One region of the Streptomyces sp. NPDC059832 genome, then DNA from elsewhere that is predicted to be linked to it. Evidence: riboswitches for the same ligand, from Rfam matches in the RefSeq annotation. Region 1 holds a riboswitch; each other region holds the start of a gene.
The links. A riboswitch is a leader RNA that binds a small molecule or an ion and turns the genes downstream of it on or off. The one in region 1 is predicted to bind S-adenosylmethionine.
Positions count from the first base shown of each region.

Region 2: linked by a shared signal. The riboswitch ahead of thrC (threonine synthase) and the one ahead of ACFV8T_RS29100 (hypothetical protein) in region 1 are both predicted to bind S-adenosylmethionine.
Region 3: linked by a shared signal. The riboswitch ahead of ACFV8T_RS13240 (aminotransferase class V-fold PLP-dependent enzyme) and the one ahead of ACFV8T_RS29100 (hypothetical protein) in region 1 are both predicted to bind S-adenosylmethionine.

Region 1 covers NZ_JBHWIY010000020.1:18,746-24,622, forward strand. Annotated here, with positions in the region: gene ACFV8T_RS29090 (cytochrome P450) at 1-456, shown strand, start outside; gene ACFV8T_RS29095 (DUF4232 domain-containing protein) at 853-1,389, shown strand; gene ACFV8T_RS29100 (hypothetical protein) at 1,416-1,823, opposite strand; SAM riboswitch class IV at 1,872-1,981, opposite strand; gene ACFV8T_RS29105 (cytochrome P450) at 2,031-3,293, opposite strand; gene ACFV8T_RS29110 (cytochrome P450) at 3,290-4,603, opposite strand; gene ACFV8T_RS29115 (TIM-barrel domain-containing protein) at 4,973-5,877, shown strand, end outside.
Region 2 covers NZ_JBHWIY010000017.1:153,022-158,898, reverse strand. Annotated here, with positions in the region: gene ACFV8T_RS27790 (cold-shock protein) at 284-490, opposite strand; gene ACFV8T_RS27785 (MoaD/ThiS family protein) at 913-1,191, opposite strand; gene thrC (threonine synthase) at 1,222-2,544, opposite strand; SAM riboswitch class I at 2,562-2,688, opposite strand; gene ACFV8T_RS27775 (glucosyl-3-phosphoglycerate synthase) at 2,842-3,798, shown strand; gene ACFV8T_RS27770 (trehalose-6-phosphate synthase) at 3,853-5,256, shown strand; gene otsB (trehalose-phosphatase) at 5,270-5,877, opposite strand, start outside.
Region 3 covers NZ_JBHWIY010000006.1:207,534-213,410, forward strand. Annotated here, with positions in the region: gene ACFV8T_RS13230 (rhomboid family intramembrane serine protease) at 1-628, shown strand, start outside; gene ACFV8T_RS13235 (Lrp/AsnC family transcriptional regulator) at 625-906, shown strand; gene ACFV8T_RS13240 (aminotransferase class V-fold PLP-dependent enzyme) at 983-2,359, opposite strand; SAM riboswitch class IV at 2,532-2,649, opposite strand; gene trpD (anthranilate phosphoribosyltransferase) at 2,735-3,799, opposite strand; gene ACFV8T_RS13250 (cytochrome bc complex cytochrome b subunit) at 3,922-5,547, opposite strand; gene ACFV8T_RS13255 (Rieske 2Fe-2S domain-containing protein) at 5,544-5,877, opposite strand, start outside.

The DNA of each region.
Region 1 (5,877 bases):
CGGGAGCCGGAGTTCGACGACTACGCGCGGCTGACGTACACCCAGTCCGTGGTCAAGGAGACCCTGCGCCTCTACCCGACGATCTGGCTGGTCACCGGTGTCGCGAAGGAGGGTGCGCGGATCGGCGGCGTGCCGATGCCGGTGGGCACCCGGGTGTGGACCAGCCAGTGGGTGACACAACGCGACGCGCGGTGGTTTCCCGAGCCGGAGGAGTTCCGCCCCGAGCGCTGGGATCCGGAGACGGGCGACGACATCGCGGAGTACGCCTGGTTCCCGTTCGGTGGCGGCCCCCGGGTCTGCCTGGGCACCCGGTTCGCGATGGTGGAGGCGGTGCTGATCCTGGCCGTGCTGGCGCGCCGTTTCGAGCTGGACGTGGACCCGGGCGTCATCGGTCCGGTGCCGTCGCTGACGCTGCAGCCGGACCGGGAAGTGATGGCGACGATCCGGACACGCTGAGGCACACGGGGCGGGGTGGCGCGCGGTGGGGGCGCCGGTCAGGCACCATGACCCGGACGGGTGGCCGGGCCCATGAGCACGGCGCGTGGATCCGGAGCGTGGCGCTCCTGGCGGCGCTCGTCACGGGAGCACCGCTGTCACCGCCTTGGCCCTGCGGACCCCCGCTCGCGCGAGGTGGGACGGCGCGACAGGAACCGGGTGACCCTCCCGGGTCCGGACGCGCAACCCGTCCCGGCACCGGACACACGGCCCGTCCCGACACCAGATATGCCGAACCGGCATGTCCGATCTGTCGCGAAGATCGGGTCGGGCGGTTCACACTGTCCATGTCGGCCCCACCGGCCGACGGGCCGTCCGGCCGTTTCCGCAGGCTGTCGATCCAACGGGAGAAACACCATGCGCCTCCGCTCCGCTCTCGCCTCCGCGCTCTCCGTCACGGCCGCCCTGGCGCTGACCGGCACCGCGGCGTCGGCAACGACCGGCACCGCGTCCGCCGACACCGCGAGCCGCCTCGGAACCTGCCAGGAGAAGGACCTCGAAGTGCACGCCGCACCCGGCGGACAGCGGAACGTCGCCCGTATCAGCGTCACCAACAACGGCCACCGGGCCTGCGTGGTGGACCGGATTCCCACGATCACCTTCAGGGGCCTCGACGGCTCCGCCGAGGCCGTCCCGCCCGCCGGGAGCGGACCCTACGCACTGGCCGGCGGCGAGCGGGCGTACGCCGCCGTGCGCACCGCGGACCCGGCGGCCACCGAAGGCCACGTCGTCGGCAGCCTGTCCGTGGCGGCGGACCCCTCCCATCTGGGCGTCGCCTTCCGCGCGGCCACCGTGGGCATGCCCGAGGGAGTCCACGTGTGGGTGCCGGTGACCACCCTGTGGCAGGAATCGCGCGCCGCGGCGGACAGCGCGCTGGCGGACGCGCTGGGCTGACGAGGGGCCCTGCGGACCGGGCGGATCTACAGGCCGCAGGACGTGCCGCCGACGGTCCGCCGCGGGTCGGGGGCCGTCGTCGCGCACAGCGGGCCGCCGTCGAAACCGGCGTTGACCAGGGCGGTGGCACGGCCGGCGGAGTCCACCAGCTTCAGGGCATGCCATCGCGGCAGCCAGAACACCCGTCCGCGGTGCTCCGTGAGCAGTTCCGTGAGGGCTGCCGGAGAGTGCGTCCACACCTTCGGCAAGTCCTCGGCGTGATCGAAGGCGGGGCGCAGCCCGACCCAGCCGTCGGCGCCGACGTCACCGGAGGTGAGCAGGAGTTCCACGGCCTGGCCGGGCTCCTGGTGGCACTTCTTGGCATGGATCCAGTGGACATGGTGGCCGGGGCCGTGGCTGGCGCAGCCGTCGTTCCGGATGAGGTGGGGGAGCATGGTTCTCCGCCTTCCCGAGATCATGGACCCCAGGTGCTCTGCCCCGATGGTCCGCTGTTCCCCGTACGCCGCGCACGGGGCCGGTCGTCACCCGGAGCACCCGCAGCGGAGCGGGGTGCCGTCCAGTTAGCCGGGGCTGTGCACTGGAACTCATGACCTGCGAGAACTGTATCCCACGGGCGACGGTGCCCGACGGGTGGTCAGTTCTCAGCCGTGCAGCAGGACCGGGAAGGCCTCCATGTCGTTCTGCGTCATCACCGGCAGCTTGCGCACCTGTTCGTCCGCAACGGCCGCCCGCAGTCCGGGGAAGCGCGCGAACAGTGCGGGCAGGGCGATCCCGGCCTCGACCCGGGAGAGCGCCGCCCCGGGACAGATGTGGGGGCCGTGACCGAAGGTCATGTGGCGGATCGGAGTCGGCCGGGTGATGTCGAAGTCGTCGGCGTCCGCCCCGTGGTGCTCGATGTCGCGGCCGATGGCGCGGTATGAGATCACCACTCCTTCGCCCTTCGCTATCACGTCGTCGCCGATCCGGATGTCCTCCGTGGCGAACCGCATCAGCAGATGGGTGGTGGGGGTGTCCCAGCGCAGGGTCTCCTCGATCACCGTCTCCCAGGGGATCTCGCCGTCGAGCACCCTGCGCAGTTGGTCGGGGTGGGTGAGCAGGGCGCGTACGGCGTTCAGGATCAGCCCGATGGTGGTCTCGTGACCGGCTGCCACCATCGCCTTGAGATTGCCCACCACCTCTTCCTCGGTGAGCGGTTCGCCGCCCTCCTCGGCGAGGATGAGCGCGCTGGTGAGGTCGTCGGCCGGACGCGCGGTCCTCTCCCGTACGAGATTGGCGTAGAAGACGTCCAACTCGGCCAGCAGCGCCAGGCGTTCCTCCTGCGGGGTGAGCATGGAGAAGAACGCCTTGTACCGCCGCATCAGCATGGGGTGCTCTGCCTCGTCCACGCCCATCAGCATGCCGACGACCCGCATCGGCAGCGGCTGGGCGAACACGGACTTGAGGTCGACCACACCGTTCTCGCTCCTCTCGCCCTGCTCGGCGAGGGCATCGAGCAGTTCCTCGGTGAACTTCTCGATGTCCGGGCGTATCTCCTCCAGCCTGCGCGGCGTGAGTGCCTGGGAGGTCTTGGTGCGCAGTCGCCGGTGCTCGGCACCGTCCACCGTGAACATGGAACGTCCGGCGTCGATCATGCCGATCAGCGGCCACTCGTGCGTGACCTCGCCGCGCTGCCAGAGCCCCCAGGCGTCGAGGTCCTTCACCAGGCGTGGATCGACGAGCAGTTGACGGGCCAGGGCATGCCGGGTGACGGTCAGGGCCGGGACACCGAGGAGCTCGATCCTGGCAAGCGGACCGGCGTCACGCAGTCGTGTCGTCTCACCGTCCAGGTCCTGGACCAGCGGGTCGATGACGACGGGCCCGCCGCTCGAAGCGGCCTCCCGGGCGGCGGCGTGCGGGCAGTTCAAGACAAGTCTCCTGTCGGGCGTACGGGGGCGAACCGGACGGGCAACGCGGTCATCCCCCGCAGGAAGGCGGACTGGCGCCGGACCAACTCCGGTGCGGGCACGGAAAGTTCCAGATCGGGAAGCCGGTCGAGCAGCACCTCGATCCCGGTGCGGGCGATGATTTCGGCGATCTCCTGCGCGGGGAAGGGGCAGCGGTATTCGCCGTGGCTGAACGCCAGGTGCGCGCTGTTGCCGCGCTGGCCCGACGGCCCTCCCGAGGCGGAGAGATGCTGCCGGATGTGCGGATCGGCGTTGGCGGCGCCCAGGCCCAGCAGCACCATGTCCCCGGCACGGATGCTCCGGCCTCCCAGCCGGGTGTCGCGGGCCGCCCAGCGACCGGCGAGGATCTGCGTCGGGCCCTCCTCCCAGAGCACCTCGTTCATGGCTTCGGCGACACTGTGCCGGCCGCCGGAGAGCGCGACGGCGAACTGGTCGTCGGTGAGCATCAGCCGGAGCGAGTTGCCGATCCAGTCGGCCGTGGTGAGGTGCCCGGCGGCCGTGATGGCCATCAGGTCGAGTACGTACTCCTCGTCGGTGAACTCACCGGCGTACGCCAGCATGCGCGAGGTCACGTCGTTCCCGGGCGCGGCCCGCCGTGCCGCCAGCAGCCGCTGCATGTGTTCGCCGAACCGCAGATGGGCCTCCTGCGCGCCCGGTCCGCCGTCGGCCAGATCCCTGAGTACCTCGGCGATCCGCGGCCCGTCCGCATCGGGGAATCCGACCAGACGGGCGAGGACGAGCACCGGCAGCGGCACGGCGAAATCGGCGATCAGGTCCGCCGTACCGCGGTCGCAGAACCCGTCGACCAGCCGGTCGGCCAACTCCTCACAGGCCATGCGGAGTTCGAAGTGCTCGACCTCCTCCAGGGCGTGCCCGACCATCGCGGCGTGACGCCGGTGCTCGGCCCCGGCGGTGAAGTAGATGGAGGGCATCGGGCGGCCGACCATCGGTAGCAGCGGCCAGTCCTCGGGGATGTTCCCCCACTGGTTCCACAGCCCGACGTCCCTGGGGAACAACTCGCCGTCCGTGGTGACCTGGTGGAGTTCGCGGTAGCCGATGACCAGCCAGGCCGGAACCCCGCCGGGCAGTTCGACGGGTACGACAGGTCCGTGTTCGCTCCGCATGGCGCGGTAGACGACGTGGGGTTCGGTGTGGAACCCGGGCCCGCTGAGCGGCACGGCGGACGCACCGCCACCTGCCGGGCAGCCTCCGGCGGCGGGCGGCGGGGACATGGGCTGGCGCTCGGGCACCGCGGATGCGGGCGTCGTCATCGTACGGAATCTCCTGCGACGAAGGCTTCGCTCGTTGCGGTGGTCGGCTGATCAACGCGGCTTCACTATAAGGAAATTCAGTGAGCCTTTCGGCACTATTCACAACCAATCTCGCCACTTTTCCGATCTGAAGAGCCCGTTTTCTGAGCATGACTGATCAAAAGGACGGGGATGCGCCATACTCCGGCCGCGAACGCCCGCCATGGCGCGGCCATGCGACGCATCGGCACGGGCAGGCGTGGAGCAGTCACCGGAGCGTTGACATGCACCGGTCGCACGGTGAATTCTGATGCGCGAATCTCCAGCGTTCCAAGCATGTCTGCGCAGGCATCACCTATTTCACTGTTCGGTACGAACGGAGAACACTCCTTGCGGATCCTTCAGAACCGTCCCAGCCGGATGGCGGTCGGCACACTGTCGGTGATCGTCCTCGCACTCACCGCCCTCACCGCCCCCGCGCCCCAGGCGCACGCCGCGGCCACGCCCTCGGGCACCCTGGACAGCACCACGAAGAACGTGACATGGCAGAGCCCGGTCTACGCCAAGGGGACCGTCGACTCTCCCGCCAAGTGCGGCACGGCCGCCGAGGACCCCGACAACGCGGTCTGCGCCCGGTTCGACCTGACCGTCCGCCCGCCCGCGGGTCAGTGGGACGACAACCCCGAGGGCGGCGTCCCCGTCTCCGTCCAATGGGAGACGCCCACGGACGACTTCGACATGTACATCTACGACTCGGCCAATAAGCAGGTGGCTTCCAGCGCGGGCACCGCCGACCCCGAGTCCACGGTCATCCCGAAGGCCTCCGGGACCTACCACGTGGTCGTCGTCCCCTACGACGTGCACAACAACTCCTTCAGCGGGAAGGCCTACCTTCCCGAGGCCACCGATGCCGGGGACCTCACCGGTTTCAGCGGCTCGCGCGGCAGGTACGAGATCGAGGCCGGTGCGCTCAAGGCCCGCGCCGAGTTCTTCACCGACGACACCCTGCGGCTGCAGGCATCCCCGGACGGCGTACTCGCCGACCCGAAGGACAGCCACATGATCCGGCGGCAGCCCACCGCCCAGCCGCACACCAAGTCCTTCGACGCGGGCACCTATTACGGCATCCGTTCCAAGGGCGTGGTGATGCGCGTCTACAAGAAGCCGCTGCGCTTCGGCCTCTACAAGGCCGACAACCGCACGGTCGTCTGGCAGGAGGCCGATCCGCTGCGCTGGACCGGCGGCGGCATGCGGCAGAGCCTGAAGCGCGGCACCGACGAACAGTTCTTCGGCGG
Region 2 (5,877 bases), on a different contig from region 1:
ACGGACGGCCTGCGTGACCGGTGGTTCCTTGCCCCACCGACCTGCGGGCCTCACCGGCCCGGTCCAAGTTCTGTCACTCTCACCTGGAGAGTGCTAACGCCAATGATTAGCACTCGACCCCCGAGAGTGCAAGCGTCCCCCTCGGGATGTGGACACCGCGCCGGGGCGCGCGGGAGGCAGACACGGGGCGCACGGGACGCACTGAGGGCCCGTACCCCCGGGGTACGGGCCCTCAGTGCGTGAGTGCAGTGCGTGAGTGGCGTCGTTGGCCGACCGCTCGAACTCAGCCGACGGCGAGCTTGACCATGTCTGCCTGCGGCCCCTTCTGGCCCTGCGAGATCTCGAATTCAACTCGCTGACCCTCTTCGAGGGTGCGGTACCCGTCCATCTGGATCGCGCTGTAGTGGACGAAAACATCCGCACCACCGTCGACCGCGATGAAGCCGTACCCCTTCTCCGCGTTGAACCACTTGACGGTGCCCTGAGCCATGCCTAACTCCCCTATTACTGGCCCTTGCGCAGGACCGCACTTCGCGGACCCGGGTCAGAACTCACCCTCCGACAGGAGAGGGTGGGTGCGCCGGAACGCGTCGACCGCGGCTGAATGTATCTGCCCAACTGCCCTCTGCAACAGGTCAATCGGACGAGAATTCTCGGCAGAACCGAACGCCCGGATATGCGGAATTCATATGAATCCTGGGCAAGTCGGGCCAGGCAAAGGCGACTTATGCCTCAAGCGGATCGCGCACTTTGGCTGCATCTTGTCGTGGCCGGGCGCATTCTCGTATGCGGGCGGCACGGGCAGCTGGGGGGACTTCCCACACTGTACCGCGCTCAACCATGCAGAATTGCCCCCTCCGTTTTCAAACACGGAGAGGGCAATTCGATTACGCGGTGCGGTCGGACGGGGCGTCAGCAGCCGCCGGCCACGGCCGGGATGATCGAGATGCCGGCGCCGTCCGGCGTGGCCGTCTCCAGACCGCCCTCGAAGCGCACGTCGTCGTCGTTGACGTACACGTTGACGAAGCGGCGCAGCTTGCCCTGGTCGTCCAGGACGCGGGCGGCGATGCCCGGGTGGTTCTGCTCCAGGGACTCGATGACCTGGGAGAGGGTCGAGCCCTCTGCCGGGACCTCGGCCTGGCCGCCCGTGTAGGTGCGGAGGATGGTGGGGATGCGGACCTTGACGCTCATGGCGGGTGCCCTTCCTGGAGTCTCGGGTGGTCAGCTGGTGGCGAGGCCGGCGGCGCGGAACGCGTCCAGGCTGGGCCGGATCGTCGCGGTCGCCTGCGAGGTGTCGGCCACCGCGTCGAGGGTCTTGAGGCCGTCACCCGTGTTGAGTACGACGGTGGTCAGCGACGGGTCGATCAGACCGGCCTCGATGAGCTTCTTCGTCACGCCGACCGTCACACCGCCCGCCGTCTCCGCGAAGATGCCCTCGGTGCGCGCCAGCAGCTTGATCGCGTCGACGACCTGTTCGTCGTCGACGTCCTCCACGGCGCCACCGGTGCGGCGGGCGATGTCCAGGACGTACGGGCCGTCGGCCGGGTTGCCGATGGCGAGGGACTTGGCGATCGTGTTCGGCTTCTGCGGCCGGACGACGTCGTGGCCGCCCTTGTACGCGACCGAGACCGGCGAGCAGCCCTCGGCCTGGGCGCCGAAGAGCTTGTACGGCTTGTCCTCGACCAGACCGAGCTTGATCAGCTCCTGGAGGCCCTTGTCGATCTTGGTGAACTGCGAGCCGGACGCGATCGGGATGACCAGCTGGTCCGGGAGCTGCCAGCCGAGCTGCTCGCAGATCTCGTACGCCAGGGTCTTGGAGCCCTCGCCGTAGTACGGACGCAGGTTGACGTTGACGAAGCCCCAGCCCTCGCCGAGCGGGTCGCCGATGAGCTCGGAGCAGAAGCGGTTGACGTCGTCGTAGTTGCCCTCGATGCCGACCAGCTCACCGCCGTACACCGCGGCCATGACGACCTTGCCCTGCTCCAGGTCGTGCGGGATGAACACGCAGGAGCGGAAGCCGGCGCGGGCGGCGGCGGCGCCGACGGCACCGGCGAGGTTGCCGGTGGAGGAGCAGGAGAGGGTGGTGAAGCCGAAGGCGCGGGCGGCCTCGATGGCCTGGGCGACGACGCGGTCCTTGAAGGAGTGCGTGGGGTTGCCGGAGTCGTCCTTGACGAACAGCTTGCCCTGCTCGACGCCGAGCTCACGGGCGAGGTTGTCGGCCTGGACGAGCTTGGTCCAGCCGGGGTTCAGGTTCGGCTTCTCGGCGACATCGGCGGGGACCGGCAGCAGCGGCGCGTAGCGCCAGATGTTGGCCGGTCCGGCCTCGATGCGCTTCTTCAGCTCTTCGGGGGAGCCGCTCGGCAGGTCGTACGCGACTTCGAGCGGCCCGAAACAGGACGCGCAGGCGAAAATGGGGCCGAGTTCGAAACGCTCGCCGCACTCGCGGCAGGAAAGGCCCGAGGCGGGACCGAGGTCGACGGCTTCGGCGTTGGCGTCAGCGTCGGCGGAAGAATCGGTGCTTACTGCAACGGTCTGCGCAGCCATGGTGGCGAGGCCCTTTCTCCTCATCTTCCTCGCGGCGCGTTTCGCCACGAGACGGAATTGGCACCTTCCCCACCTGACCTCACGGTCGGCGGGGGGGTTGCCGGGACTTCAACGGGCCGTTCCCTCAGTCCCTCTGGATGAGCGCTGTGGCACCGGATCTTCGATCCGGGCATTTATCGGCGGACGGACCCCGGCATGCGATGGTCGTCCGCGTTGTTCAAGACTGTAACCGAAGCACCGGACTGTTGAGATAGTCGTCCGAACCGCGAGATGGATCACATACAGGGAGTATCGACCGTGCTGGAAGAGGTCGAATGCTGGCTGGCCAGGCGTTCCTGGTCGGCCGCCGACCGCCCGTTGGACCGCCTCCTGGCCGCCAGGGCCACGGCCGGGGAAGCGGGCCGCGGGAGCGTCAGTGTCGTACTGCCCGCGCTGAACGAAGGGGCGACGGTCGGCGAGATCGTCGCGACGATCCGGCGCGAGCTGATGGAGAAGGTCCGGCTGGTCGACGAGCTCGTGGTGATCGATTCCGGTTCCACGGACGACACCGCGAAGGCGGCCCGGGAGGCCGGCGCCCGGGTGGTGCACCGGGACGCGATACTCCCCCGGATCCCGGCCGTGCCCGGCAAGGGCGAGGTGCTGTGGCGCTCGCTCCTGGTGACCGGCGGTGACATCGTGTGCTTCATCGACGCCGATCTGAAGGACTTCTCGGCGGACTTCGTCTCCGGCATCGTCGGCCCGCTGCTGACCGACCCGGACGTGCAGTTCGTGAAGGCGATGTACGACCGCCCCTTCGGCGACACGGCGGGGCAGGGCGGTCGCGTGACCGAGCTGGTGGCCCGTCCGCTGCTCAATCTGCACTGGCCGCAGCTGGCCGGTTTCGTCCAGCCGCTGGGCGGCGAGTACGCCGTACGCCGCTCTCTGCTCGAACGGCTGCCCTTCCCCGTCGGCTACGGCGTGGAGCTGGGCCTCCTGGTCGACGCGCTGCACACGGTGGGGCTGGACGCGCTGGCCCAGGTCGACGTGGGGGTGCGCAAGCACCGGCACCAGGACGGGCAGGCGCTCGGCCGGATGGCGGCGGCGATCTACCGGACCGCGCAACTGCGGCTGTCCCGCGGCCACCTGGTACGCCCGGCGCTCACCCAGTTCGAGCGCGGCGCGAACGGCTTCGTACCGCGCACCCATGCCGTGGACACCGAGGAGCGGCCCCCGATGTGCGAGATCGAGGAGTACGTTTCGCGCCGCGCGGCCTGACGTGGCCTGACTTCGCACGTTTGGGCGGTTCGTGATCGGGCTAGATTCCGCAACATGGTCTCCGAGCACGAAGCCCAGTCCTCCGCCCGGCTCTCCGCCCAGGTCCTCGTCGCGTCCAACCGCGGCCCGGTGTCGTACACCCTGGGCGCGGACGGATCGCTCGACGCGAAGCGGGGCGGCGGCGGGCTCGTCTCCGGACTGAGCGCCGTCGACGACAAGTTGTGGGTGTGCGCGGCGCTGGGTGACGGGGACCGGGAGGCGGTCCGGCGGGGGGTCGGTGAGTCGGGCGTACGGATGCTCGACATCGACGCGGACGTGCACGCCGACGCGTACAACGGCATCGCGAACTCGGTGCTCTGGTTCGTCCACCACATGCTGTACCAGACGCCGCTGGAGCCGGTCTTCGACGCGGAGTTCCGGCGGCAGTGGGCGTCGTTCGAGACCTACAACCGGGCCTTCGCCGAGGCGCTCGCCGAGGAGGCGGGGCAGGGCGCCGCGGTGCTGGTGCAGGACTACCACCTGGCGCTGGTGCCGGGCATGCTCCGCGAGCTCCGCCCCGACCTGCGGATCGGCCATTTCTCGCACACCCCGTGGGCACCCGTCGACTACTTCCGGCTGCTCCCCGACGACATCGCCGAGCAGCTGCTGCACGGCATCCTGGGCGCGGACCGGGCGGCGTTCCTGACCCGGCGCTGGGCGGACGCGTTCATCGGCTGCTGCACCCAGATCCTGGGCGGCACCGGGCGGACCAGGATCGGGGTGCACGGTCTCGGCGCGGACGGGGACTTCCTGCGCCGCCGGGCGCACGAGGCCGATGTGGACGAGCGGATGGCGGCGCTGCGCGAGCAGACCGGCCCCGGCCGGAGGACGATCGTACGGGTGGACCGAACGGAACTGTCCAAGAACATCGTGCGCGGCCTGTTCGCGTACCGCGCGCTCCTGGACGAGCGGCCCGAATGGCGCGGACGCGTCGTCCATGTCGCCTTCGCGTACCCCTCCCGGCAGGACCTCGCGGTGTACCGCGACTACACGGCCGAGGTGCGACGGGTCGCGGACGAGATCAACGCCGTGTACGGCACGGAGGGCTGGACGCCGGTCGTGCTGCACGTCAAGGACGACTTCGCCCGCTCTCTCGCCGCGTACCGGCTGGCCGACGTGGCGCTCGTCAACCCGATCCGGGACGGCATGAACCTGGTCGCCAAGGAGATCCCGGTCGTCTCCGACCACGGCTGCGCGCTGGTGCTGTCGCGTGAGGCGGGGGCGTACGAGGAGCTGGGCAGCGACGCGGTCGTGGTGAACCCGTACGACGTCTCGGCAACGGCGACGGCGCTGCACGAGGCGCTGACGATGGCGGAGGACGAACGGGCCGCGCGCACGGAACGCCTGGCCGCGGCGGCGGTCGCGCTGCCGCCGCAGCAGTGGTTCCTGGACCAGTTGGACGCGCTGCGGCGGGAGTGAGCCGCCCGGGGTGTCAGATCCGCCGGGCCAGCCCGGCCAGGAAGGCGACGACGTCGCCCGGTCCGGCCAGCAGCAGGTCGGCCCGCTCGGCCAGTTCGGGCACCTCCGCGCTGCCGCTGCAGACCAGCAGTCCGGGGATGCCGTCGGGGCCCTCGGTACGGAGCTTCTCCACCGCGGCGTAGGCGGCGAGGTCGCCGAGGTCGTCGCCCGCGTACAGCACGGACTCGGCGTCCGTCTCCCGTACGTACTGGGCGAGCGCCACGCCCTTGTCCATGCCCGGCGGGCGCAGCTCCAGGACCAGCCGGCCCGGCTCGACGATCAGTCCGTGCCGGGCGGCGAGCTCGCCGAGCGGGCCGGTCAGCGCCTCGAACGCGGCCTGCGGATCGGCGGCCCGGCGGGTGTGGACGGCAATCGCCCGGCCCTTCTCCTCGATCCAGGTGCCGTGCCACGAGCCGGCCCGGTCCAGCACGCCCGGGAGCTCGGCGCGGACCGCGGCGATGCCGGGGTGCGGGGCGGGGGCATGGACGGTGCCGGACACGGCGTCCCAGCGCTCGGCGCCGTAGTGGCCGAGGACCACGAGGTGGTCCAGGCCGGGCACTCCGGCGAAGCCGCCGTGCCGGA
Region 3 (5,877 bases), on a different contig from region 1:
GCTGTCCGGCTTCAACCCGGTCCCCGGAACCGCCGACGCCCTGCTGGCCGCCCAGGCGGGGTACTTCGAACGGTGGGGCGTGATCCCGAGCGAGCTGTGGGACGGCTCGGCACACGCCCTGCTCGCCCCGCTCACCGCCCTCTTCGTGCACGGCAGCTGGCTGCACCTGCTCGGCAACGTGCTCTTCCTGTACGTGTTCGGGGCGATGACCGAGGAGCGCATGGGCCGGATCGGGTTCACCTTCTTCTACGTCATCAGCGGCTATCTCGCCCTGGTCGCCTACGCGGCCGCCCACGCCACGTCCGACCAGACGCTGGTGGGCGCCTCGGGGGCGATCTCGGCGGTGCTCGGGGCGTTCCTGTACCTCTTCCCCAGGGCCCGGGTCACCAGCCTGTTCCCGTTCCTCTTCTTCCTGCCGCTGCGCTTCCCCGCCTGGATCGTGCTGGTCTTCTGGTTCGTCCTGCAGTGGCTGGCGTTCCGGGGCGCGGGCAGCGGGGGGCCGGGCGTGGCCTATCTGGCCCATGTGGTGGGCTTCGCCCTGGGCTTTCTCTACGCCTGGGGGCGTTACCGGCGTACGGATAGAGTGAAGGCACCAGCCACGGCCACCGAGGGAGAAAGCCAGCCGTGATCACCGCGATCGTGCTCATCAAAACCAGCGTGGACCGGATTCCCGAGATCGCCGAGGCCATCGCCGCGCTGGACAGCGTCAGCGAGGTCTTCTCGGTCACCGGTACGTACGACCTGATCGCCATGGTCCGGGTGGCCAAGCACGACGATCTGGCCGACGTCATCCCCGGCCGGATCAGCAAGATCCCCGGCGTCGAGGCCACCGACACGCATGTGGCGTTCCGTACCTACTCGCAGCACGACCTGGAGGCCGCCTTCGCCATCGGCCTCGACGCGTAGGCACACCCCCACGGCGTGACACTTCGGCGGGGGACGGGCTCGGCTGCCCGTCCCCCGCCGAAGTGCTGTGTGCCCGTCAGAGCTGCGCCGCACCCCGGTCCGGGACGCAGCGGCCGTCCTCGGTGCGGTACTTCCACTGGGCGCCCTTGCTCACCAGTTCCTTGACCGCGCGGACGAAACGCTCGATGTGCTCGTCCGGCGTACCGGCGCCGAAGCTCACCCGGATCGCGTTGAGCGAGAGCTCGCCCGGCCCGGCCTCCGGCGCGCCGCACTCCCCGACCTCCTGCGGGTCGCTGCCCAGCAGGGTGCGGACCAGCGGGTGGGCGCAGAAGAGTCCGTCGCGGACCCCGATGCCGTACTCGGCGGAAAGGGCGGCGGCGAAGTGCGAGCTGTTCCAGCCCTCCACCACGAAGGAGATGACGCCGACCCGCGGGGCCTCGTCGCCGAACAGCGAGAGCACCTTGACCTCGGGGACCTCGGCCAGGCCGGTCCGGACCGCGCCCACGAGGTGCTGCTCCCGGGCGACCAGGTTGTCGAAGCCCGCCTCGGTGAGCGCCTTGCAGGCGGAGGCGATGGAGTACACCCCGATGACGTTGGGGGAACCGGCCTCGTGGCGGGCGGCGGTGGAGTGCCATTCGACGTCCACGCCGCCGTCGGTGCGACGGGCGACCTTGCGCGAGGCGCCGCCGCCCGCGAGGTAGGGCTCGGCCTGCTGCAGCCAGTCGGACCGGCCGGCGAGGACGCCCGAGCCGAAGGGCGCGTACAGCTTGTGTCCGGAGAAGGCGACCCAGTCGACGTCCAGCTCGGCGATGTCGACGGGGTGGTGCGGGGCGAGCTGCGCGGCGTCCAGCACGATCCGGGCACCGTGCGCGTGCGCGGCGGCGGCCAGCTCCTTCACCGGCCACAGCTCGCCGGTGACGTTGGAGGCACCGGTGACGCAGACCAGCGCGGGGCCGTAGGGGTCGCGGTCGGCGAGGGCCCGCTCCAGCGTCTCGACGGCCTGGGCGGGGGTGCGCGGGGCGTTCAGGTAGGTCACCCGGGCGTCGCGCCACGGCAGCAGCGAGGCGTGGTGCTCGGTCTCGTACACGAAGACCTGGCAGTCGGCCGGGACGACCGCGGCCAGCAGGTTCAGCGAGTCGGTGGTCGAGCGGGTGAAGATCACCTGGTCGTCGGCGCGGCAGCCGAGGAACTCCGCGACCGTCGCGCGGCTGTTCTCGAAGAGGTCCGTGGAGAGCTGCGAGAGGTAACCGGCCCCTCGGTGGACGCTGCCGTAGTACGGGGCGTACGCGGCGACATCGTCCCAGACGCGCTGGAGGGCGGGGGCGCTGGCGGCGTAGTCGAGAGCGGCGTAGGTGACCTCACCACCCGTGACCAGCGGAACCGTCACATCCTTACCCAGAACCGGCAGAGGGGCACAAAGCGACTGGTCGGCGGCAGCGGTGAAGACAGACATGGCGAACTCCCGTAAGAGGCAGGCGAATTGCATGCGCCGGCGGATACGCGGCAGCGCAGCGGAGAGAAAAGGGGTGTGCGGAGGAGGGCCGACGGCCCTATCGCATTCGCGTGCTCACAAGAGACTCCCTAGGGACCAGGACCCCGGGGGTTGGCATTCACAGATGCCGAGGGGCCCGCGCTTGCCGCAGACCTCGCTGCCTACGGCCTGGTCTTCACCCGGGGCACCCCGCCACGGACGGAGGGTTGCCGGACAGCGGGCCGGGGCCGTAGTCGCTGTCACTCATGACCTGACCAGCATCTTGCCATACGCACAAAGACGCGCAAGGCGCAGTCCAGGATCCGGACTGCGCCCTGCGCCACATTTCCGCCTGTTTCAGGCGTTGCTGGCCGCCACCCAGCGCTCCAGCACCCGTGCCGCCGCCCCGGAGTCGATGGACTCGGCGGCCTTCGCCATCCCGGCCGCGAGCTGCTCGTTCAGCGTGCCGTCCGCCGCGTCCAGCGCCACCAGCGCCGCCGCCGAGTTGAGCAGCACGGCATCGCGCGCCGGTCCCCGCTCGCCGCCCAGCACCCGGCGGGCCACATCGGCGTTGTACGAGGCGTCCGCACCGCGCAGGGCCTGCACGGGCACCAGTTCCAGACCGACGTCGCGCGGGTCGAACGCCTCCTCGCGCACCGCTCCGTCCCGGACCACCCAGACCCGCGAGGTCGCGGTCGTCGTCAGCTCGTCCAGACCGTCGTCGCCGCGGAAGACCAGCGCCGAATTGCCCCGCCCGGCCAGCACCCCGGCGACGATGGGCGCCATCTTCAGGTCGGCCACGCCGACGGCCTGCGCACGCACCCGGGCCGGGTTGGTGAGCGGCCCGAGGATGTTGAACGTCGTCGGCGCGCCGAGCTCCTTGCGGGCCCTGGAGACGTGGCGCAGGGCGGGGTGGAACTTCACCGCGAAGCAGAAGGTGATGCCCGCCTCCTCGGCGACCTCGACGACCCGCTGCGCGGAGAGGTCCAGGTTGACGCCGAGCTTCTCCAGCACATCGGAGGAACCGCTCGCCGACGAGGAGGCGCGGTTGCCGTGCTTGACGACCTTGGCGCCGGTGCCGGCGATGACGATCGCCGACATGGTGGAGATGTTGACCGTCTTGGCGAGGTCGCCGCCGGTGCCGACGATGTCGACCGTACGACCGGGTACGTGGATGGTCTTGGCGTGCTCGTACATCGCCCGTACCAGGCCGGACACCTCGTCGATCGTCTCGCCCTTGGCCCGCAGCGCCACCGCGAACCCGGCGATCTGCACATCGGTCGCCTCGCCGCTCATGATGCGGTCCATCGCCCACGCGGTGTCGTCGGCGGTGAGGTTCTCACCGCGCAGCAGGGGGTTCAGCATGCCGGGCCAGGAACGGTCCGCCACGCTGTCGCCGCCGATCGGGGTCACAACGTTCATGGTCCGCTCCTGGGTCCACAGCCGGTAAAAGGGATGCCTCCACCCTATCGAGCGCCGGGGACGGCAAAGAGCCCCGTCCATCGAATGGACGGGGCTCCTGCTGTGGCGATCAGTTCAAGCGATCAGTGGTGACCGTGGCCGCTGGTGATCTCCTTGTACTCCTCGGCGGTGGGCTTGGCGATCTGGTTGTCCTCGCCGAAGTAGCCCTTGCTGAGCCGGGCCCGCAGCTTCTGCAGGGCCGACACCTTGCGCTCGACACCGTTCTCGTCGACCGTCGGGCCGATCTCGACCGGCTTGTACTGCTCGTGCGCGGTGAGCGTGTGCAGCTGCCCGGGGCTGAGCGGCTCGTGGATCTCGACGAACTCACCGTGCGGCAGGCGCTTGATGATGCCGGACTCGCGCCCGTGCAGCACCTTCTCCTTGTCGCGGCGCTGGAGGCCGAGGCAGATCCGCCGGGTGGCGATGAACGCGAGGACCGGGCCGACGAAGATGAAGATCCGGACGAACCAGGAGATGGCGTTCAGCGACAGGTGGAAGTGCGTGGCCCACAGGTCGTTGCCACCGCCGATGAAGACGATGACGTACTCGGTGATCCAGGCGACGCCGAAGGCCGTCCGGGTCGGGGCGTTGCGCGGGCGGTCCAGGATGTGGTGCTCGCGCTTGTCGCCGGTGACCCAGGACTCGACGAACGGGTAGACCGCGATGATCGCGAGCACCAGTCCGAAGGCCATCAGCGGGATGAACACACCCAGTACGAGCGTGTGACCCCAGAGGTTGATCTCCCAGCCCGGCATCACTCGGATCAGACCCTCGGCGAAGCCCATGTACCAGTCGGGCTGGGCGCCGGTGGACACCTGGTCCGGGCGGTACGGGCCGATGGCCCAGATCGGGTTGATCGAGGCGATGGCCGCGATGACGGCGATGATGCCGAAGACCAGGAAGAAGAAACCGCCGGCCTTCGCCATGTACACCGGCAGCAGCGGCATGCCGACGACGTTCTTGTTGGTGCGGCCGGGACCCGCGAACTGCGTGTGCTTGTGGTAGAAGACCAGGATCAGGTGCGCCACCAGCAGACCGAGCATGATGCCCGGCAGCAGCAGGATGTGGATCGAGTAGAACCGGGCGACGAAGTCGTGACCGGGGAACTCTCCGCCGAACAGGAACATCGAGATGTACGTGCCGACGATCGGCATCGACAGGATCGCGCCCTGGGTGAAGCGGACACCCGTACCGGACAGCAGGTCGTCCGGGAGCGAGTAGCCGGTGAAGCCGGTGAACATGCCCAGCACGAACAGCAGGAAGCCGAACAGCCAGTTGATCTCACGCGGCTTGCGGAACGCACCCGTGAAGAAGACGCGCATCATGTGCACGAACATGCCGGCCAGGAAGATCAGCGCGGCCCAGTGGTGGATCTGCCGGACCAGCAGACCACCGCGGACGTCGAAGCTGATGTCCAGCGTCGAGGCGTAGGCCTCGGACATCCGGATGCCCTGCATCGGCTCGTACGAGCCGTGGTACACGACCTCGTTCATGCTCGGGTGGAAGAACAGCGTCAGGTACACACCCGTGAGGATGATGATGATGAAGCTGTAGAGGGCGATCTCACCGAGCATGAAGGACCAGTGGTCCGGGAAGATCTTGCGCATGTTGGCCTTGGCCAGGGAGTAGATCCCGAGCCGGCCGTCCGCCCAGTCGGCCACCCGCTCACCGGCGGGCGCCTTGCGCTGTGTGTCGGTCGCAGTACTCATCCGCGCTCCCAGAATGCAGGACCGACGGGCTCTTCGAAGTCACCGAGCGCCTCGAGGTTGCCCTCACTGTTCACACCGATCCGCAGCTGCGGAAGGGCGTGACCGGCCGGACCGAAGATGACGCGGGCGCCGTCGGAGAGGTCGAAGGTGGACTGGTGGCACGGGCAGAGCACGTGGTGCGTCTGCTGCTCGTACAGGCTGATCGGGCAGCCGACGTGCGTGCAGATCTTGGAGAAGGCCACGATTCCCTCGTGGGCCCACTCGCGCTCGCGCTTGTCCTTGATGTTCTCCGGCTGGATACGGATGATCATCAGCGCGGCCTTGGCGATC